DNA from 3 places in the Dechloromonas aromatica RCB genome. Region 3 is predicted to be linked to each of the others. Evidence: predicted binding sites of a transcription regulator. Region 3 holds the regulator's gene; each other region holds the start of a gene.
The links. The regulator HrcA, encoded in region 3, represses chaperone genes, less so after heat shock. The targets are predictions, from matches to a motif close to TNTTAGCACTCNNNGNCNNNGAGTGCTAANA.

Region 1 (4,304 bases), 1.4 Mb from region 3:
GGATCCTGGTGAAAGCGGCGCGAGATAGGCCCGTAAATCGGGTCAAAGCGCATCGCCAGGTCAGCGGTCGTCATCATTGGCGGATGTTTCTTGCTCGGGTCGTGAGCATCCGGAATCAGGTGTTCCGGCTTGCAGTCCTTGGCCACCCACTGCTTGGCGCCAGCCGGGCTCCGGGTCAGCTCCCACTCGTAACCGAACAACATGTCGAAGTAGCCGTTATCCCATTTCGTCGGGTTTGGCTTCCAGGCACCTTCGATGCCGCTGGTGGTCGCATGTATCCCCTTGCCGGAACCGAACTTGTTGATCCAGCCCAAGCCCTGTTCCTCGATTGGCGCGGCCTCCGGCTCAGGACCGACCAGGGCAGGGTCGCCAGCGCCGTGGGCCTTGCCGAAGGTGTGGCCACCGGCGGTCAAGGCGACCGTTTCTTCATCGTTCATGGCCATGCGGGCAAAGGTTTCACGAATGTCGCGCCCGGAAGCGACCGGGTCGGGATTGCCATCCGGGCCTTCCGGATTGACGTAGATGAGGCCCATCTGCACGGCAGCCAGCGGATTGTCCAGATTGCGCTCACCAGAGTAGCGACTGTTGGGTTTGTCGCTGGTTGCCAGCCATTCCCGCTCGGCGCCCCAGTAGATGTCTTCTTCCGGTTGCCAGATATCGACACGGCCACCACCGAAGCCGAAGGTCTTGAAGCCCATCGATTCAAGCGCACAGTTGCCGGCGAGGATCATCAGGTCAGCCCAGGAAATCTTGTTGCCGTACTTCTGCTTGATTGGCCAGAGCAGGCGGCGCGCCTTGTCCAGGTTGCCATTGTCCGGCCAGCTGTTGATCGGGGCGAAACGCTGGTTGCCGGTCCCCGCACCACCGCGCCCATCGCCAGTGCGATAAGTGCCGGCACTATGCCAGGCCATGCGAATGAAAAGTCCGCCATAGTGGCCCCAGTCGGCTGGCCACCAATCCTGGGACGTGGTCATCAACGCGTAGAGATCCTGCTTCAGGGCGCCGAAATCGAGCGTCTTGAAGGTTTCGGAATAGTCGAAATCCGCATCCATCGGATTGGCGGCAGGTGCGTGCTGGTGGAGGATGTTGAGGTTCAACACCTTAGGCCACCAGTCACGATTGGATTGGGTGCCAACCGTCGTGCGGGCACCATGTGTTCCAGAAAATGGGCATTTCTGTTCGTTGCTCATGGGTTTCTCCATCAATCCAGGATTAATCGGGCAATAAGGTGATACTGCACTGCATTGTTATTCAATTTGGATTTTATTGATCGTTGGCCAGTCCATCATCGGATATGGCTCGGCCATCACGGCCACTGGTGGTATGTGTTTTGGCGGTATATAGAACCTTGTCGAGCTTGGTGGTCATGATCATTCCTTGATAGCGCGATTGAGTGGAAGTCGTTCTTCGCCGGATGGGTAAAGTCAGAGGATTTCTCACGTTCCGGCGGGTTACCTGGCGCCTGAAATCTGTCTGGAGCGACTTGATGAACTCAGTTTAGGTTTGGCTGAAAAATAGCTCCAATAAATTGATTGCATTTGTCCGATAGCTTTATTCCATAGATGGACTTTAGGGCTGCTTTCGAAAGAGCCCGTTTTGCCAAGAGAAATAGCTGTGCATTTGATTTCAGGTCAGGCGCATGGTTTCAGTTGCATGGATCGGCCGCAGCGGCCCGTCTGTTAGCCACACGTTCAGGATTAGTGCCTGCAGGCCAGTGAACAGCCTGTCGGACAAGGGGAGAAGGGCGCCCGTCAGATGGACTCAGGTTTCACAACGAAAGCCGCCTGATCTGATGAATGGAAATGCCAACTGACGCTATTCGCCGCTGGCTCGGACTTTATTGTTCTGTCTCAGACTTAATTGGCACCGAAGATACTTTTGTCGCGAAACTTTTTTCAGCCTTAGCACTCTTATGCAGCGAGTGCTAAAATGAAGTTGTACCTTGAAGGAGGAAATTACGCTATGACCTACGCCTTGGCGCTTCCCATCCCCTCGTCCGTCGGGAATATCGATGCCTATATTCAGGCAGCGAACCGTTATCCGATGCTGACCGAGGCCGAGGAGTCCCGGCTGGCCGAGCGTCTCCACAATGATGGCGATGTGGAGGCCGCGCGTCAGCTTGTGCTCTCCCATTTACGTCTCGTCATCTCCATTGCCCGTGGCTATCTGGGTTACGGTCTGCCGCATGCCGATCTGATTCAGGAAGGCAACATCGGCCTGATGAAGGCGGTCAAGCGCTTCGACCCGTCGCGCGGTGTGCGTCTGGTCTCGTTTGCCATGCACTGGATCAAGGCCGAGATTCATGAGTACATCCTGAAAAACTGGCGCCTCGTCAAAGTCGCGACCACCAAGGCCCAGCGCAAGCTGTTCTTCAATCTGCGCAGCATGAAGAGCGGCTACGAAGGCATCGATACGCTGTCCGGCACACAAGCGGCCGAAGTTGCGGCTCGCCTGGGCGTCAAGCAGGACGAAGTCGTCGAGATGGAAACCCGCTTGTCCGGTCGCGACATCGCGCTGGATGGCAATCCGGACGATGGCGAAGAAGCATTTGCCCCGATCGACTATCTGGCCGACTCGCGCTACGAACCGACCCGCGTGCTGGAAAACAAGGCCATCGCCCGCCTGCAGGACGAAGGCCTGCACGAAGCGCTCGAAGCACTCGACCCGCGCAGCCGCCGCATCATCGAAGCACGCTGGCTGCACGATGGCGAAACGGCCACGCTGCATGATCTGGCGGACGAATTCGACGTTTCCGCCGAGCGGATTCGCCAGATCGAGGTCAAGGCGCTGCAAAAGATGCGCGGCGTACTCGCTACGGCCTGACAGCAACTCGTTACCAACAGAAAGGGGAGCCGAGGCTCCCCTTTGTTTTTCCAGGCTGTCCGCTCTGTTCTTTTTCCTGGCTGCGGTTTGCTGCCCATGTATTCTTTAGCTTCCGGCGCCTGATCGACCGCCGTAACGCCAAGATTCGAACATCATTTGGCTTCGGGCTGAGCCATGGCGGCAGCCGTCGAAGTCGGGTTATTGATGCGCAACCCGAAGGAAAAGACCTCCTTCGAGCAGACATCGATACAACGACCGCAATTGGTGCAACTCGGTGCCAGAATGACCGGGCCAACGCCCTTATCCTCCCCCTTCAGGGCGGGACGAATCACCTGCGGCTCAGGGCAGACCTCGAAACAATCCATGCAATCGTTGCATGCCGTGCGCTTCGCGGCCGAGACACGCAACGGGCTCCAGCGGCCAATCAGGCTGTAGAAAGCACCAACCGGGCAAAGGCGGCCGCACCAGGCACGATTCATCACGAACAGGTCGAACAGGAAAATGGCGATGACGATCATCCATGCCGAGCCAAGGCCGAAGATCAGCCCACGATGCAGCATCGAGACCGGATTGATCAGCTCCCACAGCACCACACCGGTCAGCGCCGAACCGAGCAGGGTCATGCCGAGTATCCAGTAGCGCGTGCGAGCCGACAGGCTGCCAGCACCCTTGATCCCCAGACGGTCACGCAGCCAGCCCGCCGCGTCGGTCACGACGTTAACCGGGCAAACCCAGCTGCAATAGACCCGCCCACCAACCAAAAAATAGAAAACCAAGGCAATGGCGACGCCGATCAGGCCCTGTTTTTCCGGCACATGACCAGTCATCAGCGATTGCAGCGCAACGTAGGGATCGGTCAGCGGCAAGAAATTCAGCGTATAGCTGTAGTTGAGGTTGCCCTTGACGATCCAGATGCCGGCGAGCGGGCCGAGCAGGAACAGGGCAAGGATACCGAACTGCGACAGACGACGCAGGATTAGCCACTTGTGGGCGCGCAACCAGCCCTTTTCCTCGACGGCTTCGGCGCCAATGCGCTTCTTGTTGCCCATCTGGCTCATGGCTTACCCCCCAGCCCGGGCGGATGGCTCGGAATGACGCCCGCCTCGCTGCCGGCCACGCCACGCATCGTTTCGGTGTGACCGGAGGCCGGATCGTAGTGACCAGGCAACACCGTACCTTCGGGCATCCGATCCGGCAGATCGATCATCTTGGATTCATCGATCAACGAATGGCCTGCCTTCTTCTGCTCTTCCCAGCCGACACGGTAGTGGTGACCGAGTTCGCCCTTGGCCAGCTTGGGCGGCAGGACACGAATGGCCGCTTCTTCGAGCACACACGATTTCTCGCACTTGCCGCAACCGGTGCAAAACTCGGAATGCACGGTGGGCAGGAACATGGCGTGGCGACCAGTCCGCGTATTGGGCTGCATGTCGAGCGTGATCGCCTTGTCGATGACCGGGCAGACGCGATAGCAGACGTCA
Region 2 (4,304 bases), 540 kb from region 3:
GTGACTGGAATGCCAAGCATGGCGGCGTCTATGTTCGGGTGACCGAGGCGACACAACCGAATCCCTATCTGAAGCATCCGAAGCGCGATCTTCAGACAACGGATGGCTTGCAATTGACCATGGTCAATCCGGCCTTCATGACTCGCCAGATTGCCGAGATTGCGGAGCAGGCCGATGGCGTTCAATTCCACATCACCAGCCTGAAACCGATTCGTCCGGCCAATACGCCGGACGCCTGGGAGGTCGATGCCCTGGAGACCTTTGAGGGCGGCAAGCGTGAAGTTCTATCGCTGGTGCAGAGTGAAAAAGGGGCTATGCATCGCTATATGGCCCCCTTGTTCGTCAAGCAGCCCTGTTTGAATTGCCATTCTGAACAGGGCTATCGGCTTGGTGAGATCCGGGGCGGCATCAGCGTGTCGATGCCAGCTGAAAAAATCCTCTCGGTTCGTCGCGATCAGCGGCGCCGAATAATGCTGGTCTTCGGTGCCGGGGCATTGATGTTTGCGCTACTGATGCATTTCGTGATCAGGCGCTCACGCCAGCATTTTCTGCACCTGAAAGCGGTCACGGCCGGGCAGGAAAAGTTGATTGCCGAGCGGACCCAGGCGCTTTCCTCTGCCAACGAGCAATTGATTGGGGAGGTGGCTGAGCGCAAGCGGAAGGAAATCCAGATTTCAGAAAGCGAAGCACGCTATCGCTCGGTCATCGAAACCAGTCAAAACGCCATTCTGATCATGCAGGCGCCGAATTTTGTCATTGTGTTTGCCAATGAGCAGGGGGCTGCTCTGGTGGGGCTTGCACCCAGTCAAATGATTGATCGGCCGATCCTTGATTTTGTTTGCCAGCAGGATCGCAGCATGGTGGCCGAGCGGCTGGCCCGTCGCGCACGCGGCGAACCTGTTTCGCCCACGGTACGTGCCCATTTTTGCCGTTTGGACGGTTCCCAGGTCCGGGTCGGCGATGTCCACGTGGCGCGCATCGAGAGTGCTTCGGAGTATCCACAATGGGTGCTCAGTGTGCATGATGTGACCAACCGCCTGGCAAACGAACGGGCGCTGCAGATTTCGGCGGCCGTTATGGAGAATGCCGCCGAAGGCATTGTGGTGACCGATGCCCAGAATCGGATCATTCAGGTCAATCCTGCTTTTTCGGCCATTACGGGCTACCGGCCACAGGAAGTATTGGGCAAGGATCCCAGTCTCCTTGGTTCGGGTCGGCATGAGAGCGGCTTTTTCCGCGAAATGTGGGAAACCCTGGAAAAAGAGGGGCACTGGGCCGGGGAGATCTGGAATCGTCGTCCGGACGGGACAGTCTACGTCGTCTGGCTGGCAATTTCGGCGATTCGTGGCGAGGGTGTAGAGAGTGGTGGCCGCCATGTGGCGACCTTCATCGATATCACCCAGCGCAAGGAGGTCGAGGAACTGCTCCGCCATCGGGCGCAAAGCGATCCCCTGACCGATTTGCCGAACCGCACCCTGTTCTATGACCGCTTGCAGGTGGCGCTGACCCACGCCCGACGCTATAGCGAGGAATTTGCCTTGCTTTACATCGACCTCGATCATTTCAAGATCGTGAACGACACGCTTGGCCATGCCGCTGGTGACGAGTTACTGATTGAGGCCAGCCATCGGCTGACGCAGGCCGTACGCCAGTCGGATACGGTGGCCCGCCTGGGGGGGGACGAGTTCGCCGTCATTCTGCCCAAGACTGGCAGTCAGTCCGAGATTGAAGAAGTGGCGCAGCGCGTCGTCGAGACGATGGTTCGACCGTTTCTCCTGTCGGCCGGCACGATCAATATTTCGACCAGCGTCGGGGTGGCCATTTATCCGCGCCACGGCGAAGATCTGGAAGCGATCCGGGCCAGCGCCGATGCGGCTCTCTATTCAGTCAAGCAATCCGGACGTAACGGCTATCGCTTGTACGTGCCGCCTGGCCACTAATTTTCCGCCTCGGCGTCGGGGAAAGTGCCGCCGGTCAACCCGCTGCCAAATGGGGCAGGTCGGGTTCAATCCGCGTTTTTGCGTAACGGCCTCTTGAAATAGGAAGGTTCCGCCCCTATTATTAGCACTCACCGGCGACGAGTGCTAATAGTGCTTCCGTCTCGGTCCCGGCACTGCGCTTTCGCGTAACCGGCCAATTTCCAGTTTGTCGCAACTCATTTTCAGGAGTCAGTTTTATGAATATCCGTCCTTTGCACGACCGAGTGATCGTCAAGCGCGTTGAAGCCGAGCGCACCACTGCATCCGGCATCGTCATTCCCGATTCCGCCGGTGAAAAGCCGGATCAGGGCGAAGTTCTGGCCGTCGGCCCGGGCAAGCGTGACGACAACGGCAAGCAGATCGCTCTCGACGTCAAGGTGGGTGACCGTGTTCTGTTCGGCAAGTACGCCGGCCAGGCCGTCAAGGTCGATGGTCAGGAAGTCCTGGTCATGCGTGAAGAAGACATCATGGGCGTTCTGGTCGCTTAAGCGCCAAGCCTTTCAATCTACAGAATTCAGGAGCTATTAAATGGCAGCTAAAGAAGTCAAATTCGGTGATTCCGCCCGCGCCCGCATGGTCGAAGGCATCAACATCCTGGCAGACGCAGTCAAGGTTACCCTCGGCCCCAAGGGTCGCAATGTCGTGCTCGAGCGCTCCTTCGGCGGCCCGACCGTCACCAAGGACGGCGTTTCTGTCGCCAAGGAAATCGAACTGAAAGACAAGTTCGCCAACATGGGCGCCCAGATGGTCAAGGAAGTCGCTTCCAAGACCTCCGATATCGCCGGTGATGGCACCACGACCGCCACTGTGCTGGCCCAGTCCATCGTTCGCGAAGGCATGAAGTTCGTTGCCGCCGGCATGAACCCGATGGACCTGAAGCGCGGTATCGACAAGGCTGTGGTTGCCACCATCGCTGAACTGCAGGCTTTCTCCAAGCCCTGTACGACCACCAAGGAAATCGCCCAGGTTGGCTCCATTTCCGCCAACTCCGATTCCGACATCGGCGAAATCATCGCCAATGCCATGGAAAAGGTCGGCAAGGAAGGCGTCATCACCGTTGAAGACGGCAAGTCCCTGGCCAACGAACTGGACGTCGTCGAAGGTATGCAATTCGACCGCGGCTACCTGTCCCCGTACTTCATCAACAACGGTGACAAGCAGCAAGCCCTGCTCGAAAACCCGTTCGTCCTGCTCTTCGACAAGAAGATCTCCAACATCCGCGACCTGCTGCCGATCCTGGAACAAGTTGCCAAGGCCGGCCGTCCGCTGCTGATCATCGCTGAAGATGTCGATGGCGAAGCCCTGGCTACCCTGGTCGTCAACAACATCCGTGGCATCCTGAAGACCGTTGCCGTCAAGGCTCCTGGCTTCGGCGATCGTCGCAAGGCCATGCTGGAAGACATCGCTATCCTGACCGGCGGTACCGTCATCGCTGAAGAAACCGGCCTGACGCTGGAAAAGGCTGTCCTGAAGGATCTGGGCCAGGCCAAGCGCATCGAAGTCGCCAAGGAAAACACCACCATCATCGACGGTGCCGGCGAAGCTGCTGCCATCGAAGCTCGCGTCAAGCAGATCCGTATCCAGATCGAAGAAGCGACCTCCGATTACGACAAGGAAAAGCTGCAGGAACGTGTTGCCAAGCTGGCTGGCGGCGTTGCCGTCATCAAGGTCGGCGCAGCTACCGAAGTCGAAATGAAGGAAAAGAAGGCCCGCGTTGAAGATGCCCTGCACGCTACCCGCGCTGCTGTGGAAGAAGGTATCGTCGCCGGCGGCGGCGTTGCCCTGATCCGTGCCCGCGCTGCCGTTGGCAAGCTGAAGGGTGACAACCACGATCAGGATGCCGGCATCAAGATCGTTCTCCGTGCCATGGAACAGCCGCTCCGCGAAATCGTTGCCAACGCTGGCGACGAGCCGTCGGTCGTGGTCGACAAGGTGCAGCGTGGCAAGGGTAACTACGGTTACAACGCTTCCACCGGCGAGTACGGCGACATGGTTGAAATGGGCGTGCTGGACCCGACCAAGGTCACCCGCACCGCACTGCAGAACGCCGCTTCCGTAGCCGGCCTGATGCTGACCACCGAATGCATGGTTGCTGAGCTGGCTGAAGACAAGCCGGCCGGCGGCATGCCTGACATGGGCGGCATGGGTGGTATGGGCGGCATGGGCGGCATGGGCATGTAATGTCCTGCTGAGCCTTCAAGCTCAACGAAAGCCCCGCCTTGTGCGGGGCTTTTTGTTGGCAAAAAAAGCAGATAAATGCCAATTTTTAAGTATGTTGAATTAATCGAATTAAACGTTTCGGAATTGATTACGCGCTGTAAGTTA
Region 3 (4,304 bases):
CCGTCTGTCACCGGCACCAGGGCGACCTCGAATCTTCCGGAGGAAAGCGCCAACTGGTGCATGATTTCGCTGACCGCCAGCCCCATCTCGGCAGCGGCTTTCTTGCGGCCGCCAGAGAGCTTTTCAGCGACGGCACGATAGGCCGCTTTGGCAGCAGCCACCTTGGTTTCGAGCGCTGCCAGATCAGCCGATTCATTCAGAGCCGCCAGACGCTGCCGCCAACCGGCCAGCAAACCGGGCAACTCGGCCGGCTGAACGCGATATTTTCGGGAATGGGACATCACCGCATCCATCCGGCGCTCGACCTGGGCCAGACGGGCCGGATCAAGATCGACCCGGTCGGTATAGCGCCGCAAGGTAGACACCGCGTCGGACAGTTCGGCCTGCACCGAACCCAGCAGCCCAGCCACTTCCGCCAAAGCCGGATCGTATTCCGCCAGACTCGCCAGACGGGTCGCTACGCCATCGATCTGGCGCTCACAGGCGCCCTCGTCTTCGGAAAGCACAGCCAACGCATACTGGGCGCCTTCAATCAAGCTGGCGGCATGACCCAGCCGGCGATGCTCGACATCAAGGGTGGCCCACTCATCATCCCCAAAGGCCAGCCCGTCGAGCTCACCAATCTGCCACTGGAGTTGTTCGCGCTCGCGCAGCAGGGCATCAGCACCTTCACTCGCACTGCGCAAAGCCTGTTCCAATTCGCGCCAGTTTTTCCAGGCAGCGGCAACCTCACCACCCAAGCCATTCAGACCGGCATGCGTATCGAGCAGCACGCGCTGGGCTTCGGAACGCAACAGTGACTGATGGGCATGCTGCCCGTGAATATCGACCAGCCATTCGCCCACTTCACGCAATTGCTGCACGGTGGCCGGCGAACCGTTGATGTAAGCCCGCGAACGACCGCCGGCGTCGACGACACGGCGCAGCAGCAACTCGTCATCGCCTTCCAGATCATTTTCAGCCAGCCAGCTTCGCACTTCCGGCAGCGTTGAAACCTCGAAGGTCGCTGCTACTTCGGCCTTTTCACAGCCGGAACGAACCACGCCGGCATCAGCCCGTTCGCCCAGAGTGAGCGCCAGCGCATCAATCAGGATGGACTTGCCAGCCCCCGTTTCACCGGTCAATGCGCCGAAGCCGGTTGAAAACGAAAGCTCCAGCCGATCAACGATGACAAAGTCTTTAATGGTCAGTTGGCGCAGCATCAGGGCCCCTTCGGCCGTTCGCTCCACTGCAGTTTCTGGCGCAGCATGGCGAAATAACTGTAACCCGGCGGATGCAGGAAACAGATGGTGTGTTCGGAACGGCGCAGACGGACGCAGTCGCCGCGCTCAAGGTCGAGCGTGACCTGACCGTCGAAGTGCACCCGCGGGTCGTCGGCGTTAACGATGCGCAGCTCGATGTCTGTGTTGTCATTGACGATGATCGGCCGGTTCGACAGGGCATGCGGACAAAGCGGCACCAGCGCGATGCCGGTCAGGGTCGGATTCAGGATCGGACCGCCGGCGGACATCGAATATGCGGTGGAACCGGTTGGCGTCGAGACGATCAGGCCATCCGAGCGCAGGTTGTAGATGAATTCGCCATCGATGAACAATTCGAATTCGATCATCCGGCCGATGGCGCCCTTATCGACGACGACGTCGTTGAGCGCCATATTCGAGGCGACTTCCTTGCCATCACGAGTCACCTCGGCCGCCAGCAGCATCCGGTTTTCCGGCGCGAAACGGCCGTCGAGCAGATCGTCCATGCAGGTCAGCATGTCGTCGCGAGCAATGTCGGTCATAAAGCCGAGGCGCCCCTGGTTAACCCCGACCAGCGGCACGCAGTAACGCGCCAGCCGGCGCGCCGCGTTGAGCATGGTGCCGTCGCCGCCGAGCACGATGGCGAGGTCGGCATGGGCGCCGATGTCGTTGAAGCCGCAGGTCACCCAGCGCGACAGATCGACAATTTTGCCGATATGTTCAGCCGTCTCGCGTTCGATAAAGACGGAGACACCGCGTTCATAGAGATATTCGGCCAGACGGCGCAGTGACTCGGCAATTTCCAGGCTATGGTATTTGCCGACCAGCGCAATGGTCCGGGGGGAGCGGTAGGAAGCAAAGCCTCTATTCATGGGGTCGAATTCTTGCATAAAAAACGCGTTACGGCGCCGACTCCAGTTTTTTGTACAATCCCCCCATGCTTGATGAACGCGCCCGCACCCTGCTCAAGACCCTGGTCGAACACTACGTTGCTGATGGACAGCCGGTGGGGTCACGCGCGCTGTCCAAGTTTTCCGGCCTCGACCTGTCACCCGCCACCATCCGCAACGTGATGGCAGACCTTGAAGAGGCCGGTTTTGTTGCCAGTCCGCACACATCGGCCGGGCGCATTCCGACAGCCCGCGGTTATCGCCTGTTCGTCGACAGTCTCCTCACCGTGCAACCGCTTGAAGCCCGCCAGATGGGCGAGATGGAGGAGGCCCTGCACGGCCGTCCCGCGGGCCAGATCATCGCCAGCGCCTCGCAACTGCTGTCCAGCCTGACCCATTTTGCCGGGGTGGTCATCGCACCGCGTCGCCAGAGCAGCCGGATTCGCCAGATCGAATTCCTCAGCCTGTCGGAAAAACGCATCCTGCTGATCATCGTCACCGCCGATGGTGATGTGCAGAACCGCATCGTCACCACCGACAAGGTCTATTCCCCAGCCGAGTTGGTCAGCGCAGCCAATTACCTGACCCAGAATTTTGCCGGCCTCGATTTCGAACAGATTCGTCATCGCCTGACTGTGGAAATCAAACAACTGCGCGACGACATCAAGCCCCTGATGGCCCTGGCGCTTGATGCCGGCGATGCTGCCATGGCCGAAAACACAACGCCCTACGTCATCTCCGGCGAACGCAACCTGCTCGATGTCGAAGAGCTGTCCTCCAACATGAAGCGTTTGCGCGAATTGTTCGATCTGTTTGAACAACGTTCCAGCCTGATGCGCCTGCTGGAAATCTCCAACAGTGCTGAAGGCGTGCAAATCTTCATCGGTGGTGAATCGGGGATCGCCACGCTCGACGAATGCAGCGTCATTGCCGCCCCGTACACGGTGGATGGCCAGGTCGTCGGCTCGGTCGGCGTCATCGGACCAACCCGCATGGCCTACGAACGCGTCATCCCCATCGTCGACATTACCGCCCGCCTGCTCTCCAGCGCCCTCTCCTACAAATCGGACAACTGATGCCCCGTTTTCTCCCGGAACCGCCGCACCGTCACGGCAACCCGGCGACCACTGCGGTCGTCCTCGTCAATCTCGGCACACCGGATGCGCCGACGGCCCCGGCATTGAAGCGCTATCTCAAGGAGTTCCTGTCCGACCCGCGCGTCGTCGAAATTCCCAAGCCGGTCTGGTGGCTGATCCTCAACGGCATCATTCTCAATATCCGGCCCAAGAAATCAGCCGCCAAATACGCCTCGGTCTGGATGCCGGAAGGTTCGCCATTACGCGTCCATACCGAGCGCCAAGCCAAGTTGCTAAAGGGCCTGCTAGGCCAGCGCGGCCATCACCTGACTGTAACCTCGGCCATGCGCTACGGATCGCCGTCGATTCCGGAGGTCCTCGCCCACCTGAAGGCCGAAGGGGCCAAGCGCATCCTGCTGGTGCCGATGTACCCGCAATACGCCGCGAGCACAACGGCCACTGTCGTGGATGAAGCGGCCAACTGGCTGACTAAAATCCGCAATCAGCCAGAAATGCGCTTTGTCCGGAACTTCCATGACCACGAAGGCTATCTGGCTGCCCTCGAAAAATCGGTTCGTCAGCACTGGCAAACCAACGGATCGTTGGGCGACAACGACCGACTGCTGATCAGTTTCCACGGCCTGCCCAAGCGCAGCCTGGATCTCGGCGACCCCTATTTCTGCGAATGCCACAAGACCGGCCGCCTGCTAGCCGAGCGCCTGAACCTCAAGCCGGAACAATTCCAGATCTGCTTCCAGTCACGCTTCGGCAAAGCCGAATGGCTGCAGCCCTACACCGCGCCGACGCTGCATGAATGGGGTAGCAAAGGCGTCCGCCGCGTCGATGTGATCTGCCCCGGCTTTGTCGCCGACTGCCTGGAGACGCTGGAAGAAATCGCACAGGAAGGCCGCGACGATTTCCTGAAAGCCGGTGGCAAGGAATATCACTACATTCCCGCACTGAACGAAGACGACGCCTGGATCAAGGCACTGGCTGACATCGCCGAGCAGCATCTCGGCGGCTGGTCAACCAAGACTGCCTTCGACCCGCACGCACTGGAAACCAGCGCCCGAGAAGCCTTCAAATTCGGCGCCCGG

Region 1: a site for HrcA is predicted at 1,900-1,930, ahead of rpoH (RNA polymerase sigma factor RpoH). Genes of this name have one in related genera too.
Region 2: a site for HrcA is predicted at 2,060-2,090, ahead of DARO_RS02215 (co-chaperone GroES). Genes of this name have one in related genera too.

What each region holds. Positions count from the first base shown of each region.
Region 1 covers NC_007298.1:4,127,525-4,131,828, forward strand. Annotated here, with positions in the region: gene katG (catalase/peroxidase HPI) at 1-1,190, opposite strand, end outside; gene rpoH (RNA polymerase sigma factor RpoH) at 1,963-2,823, shown strand; gene napH (quinol dehydrogenase ferredoxin subunit NapH) at 2,976-3,881, opposite strand; gene napG (ferredoxin-type protein NapG) at 3,878-4,304, opposite strand, start outside.
Region 2 covers NC_007298.1:466,227-470,530, forward strand. Annotated here, with positions in the region: gene DARO_RS21480 (diguanylate cyclase domain-containing protein) at 1-1,940, shown strand, start outside; gene DARO_RS02215 (co-chaperone GroES) at 2,177-2,467, shown strand; gene groL (chaperonin GroEL) at 2,508-4,160, shown strand.
Region 3 covers NC_007298.1:1,007,554-1,011,857, reverse strand. Annotated here, with positions in the region: gene recN (DNA repair protein RecN) at 1-1,202, opposite strand, end outside; gene DARO_RS04855 (NAD kinase) at 1,202-2,131, opposite strand; gene hrcA (heat-inducible transcriptional repressor HrcA) at 2,179-3,207, shown strand; gene hemH (ferrochelatase) at 3,207-4,304, shown strand, end outside.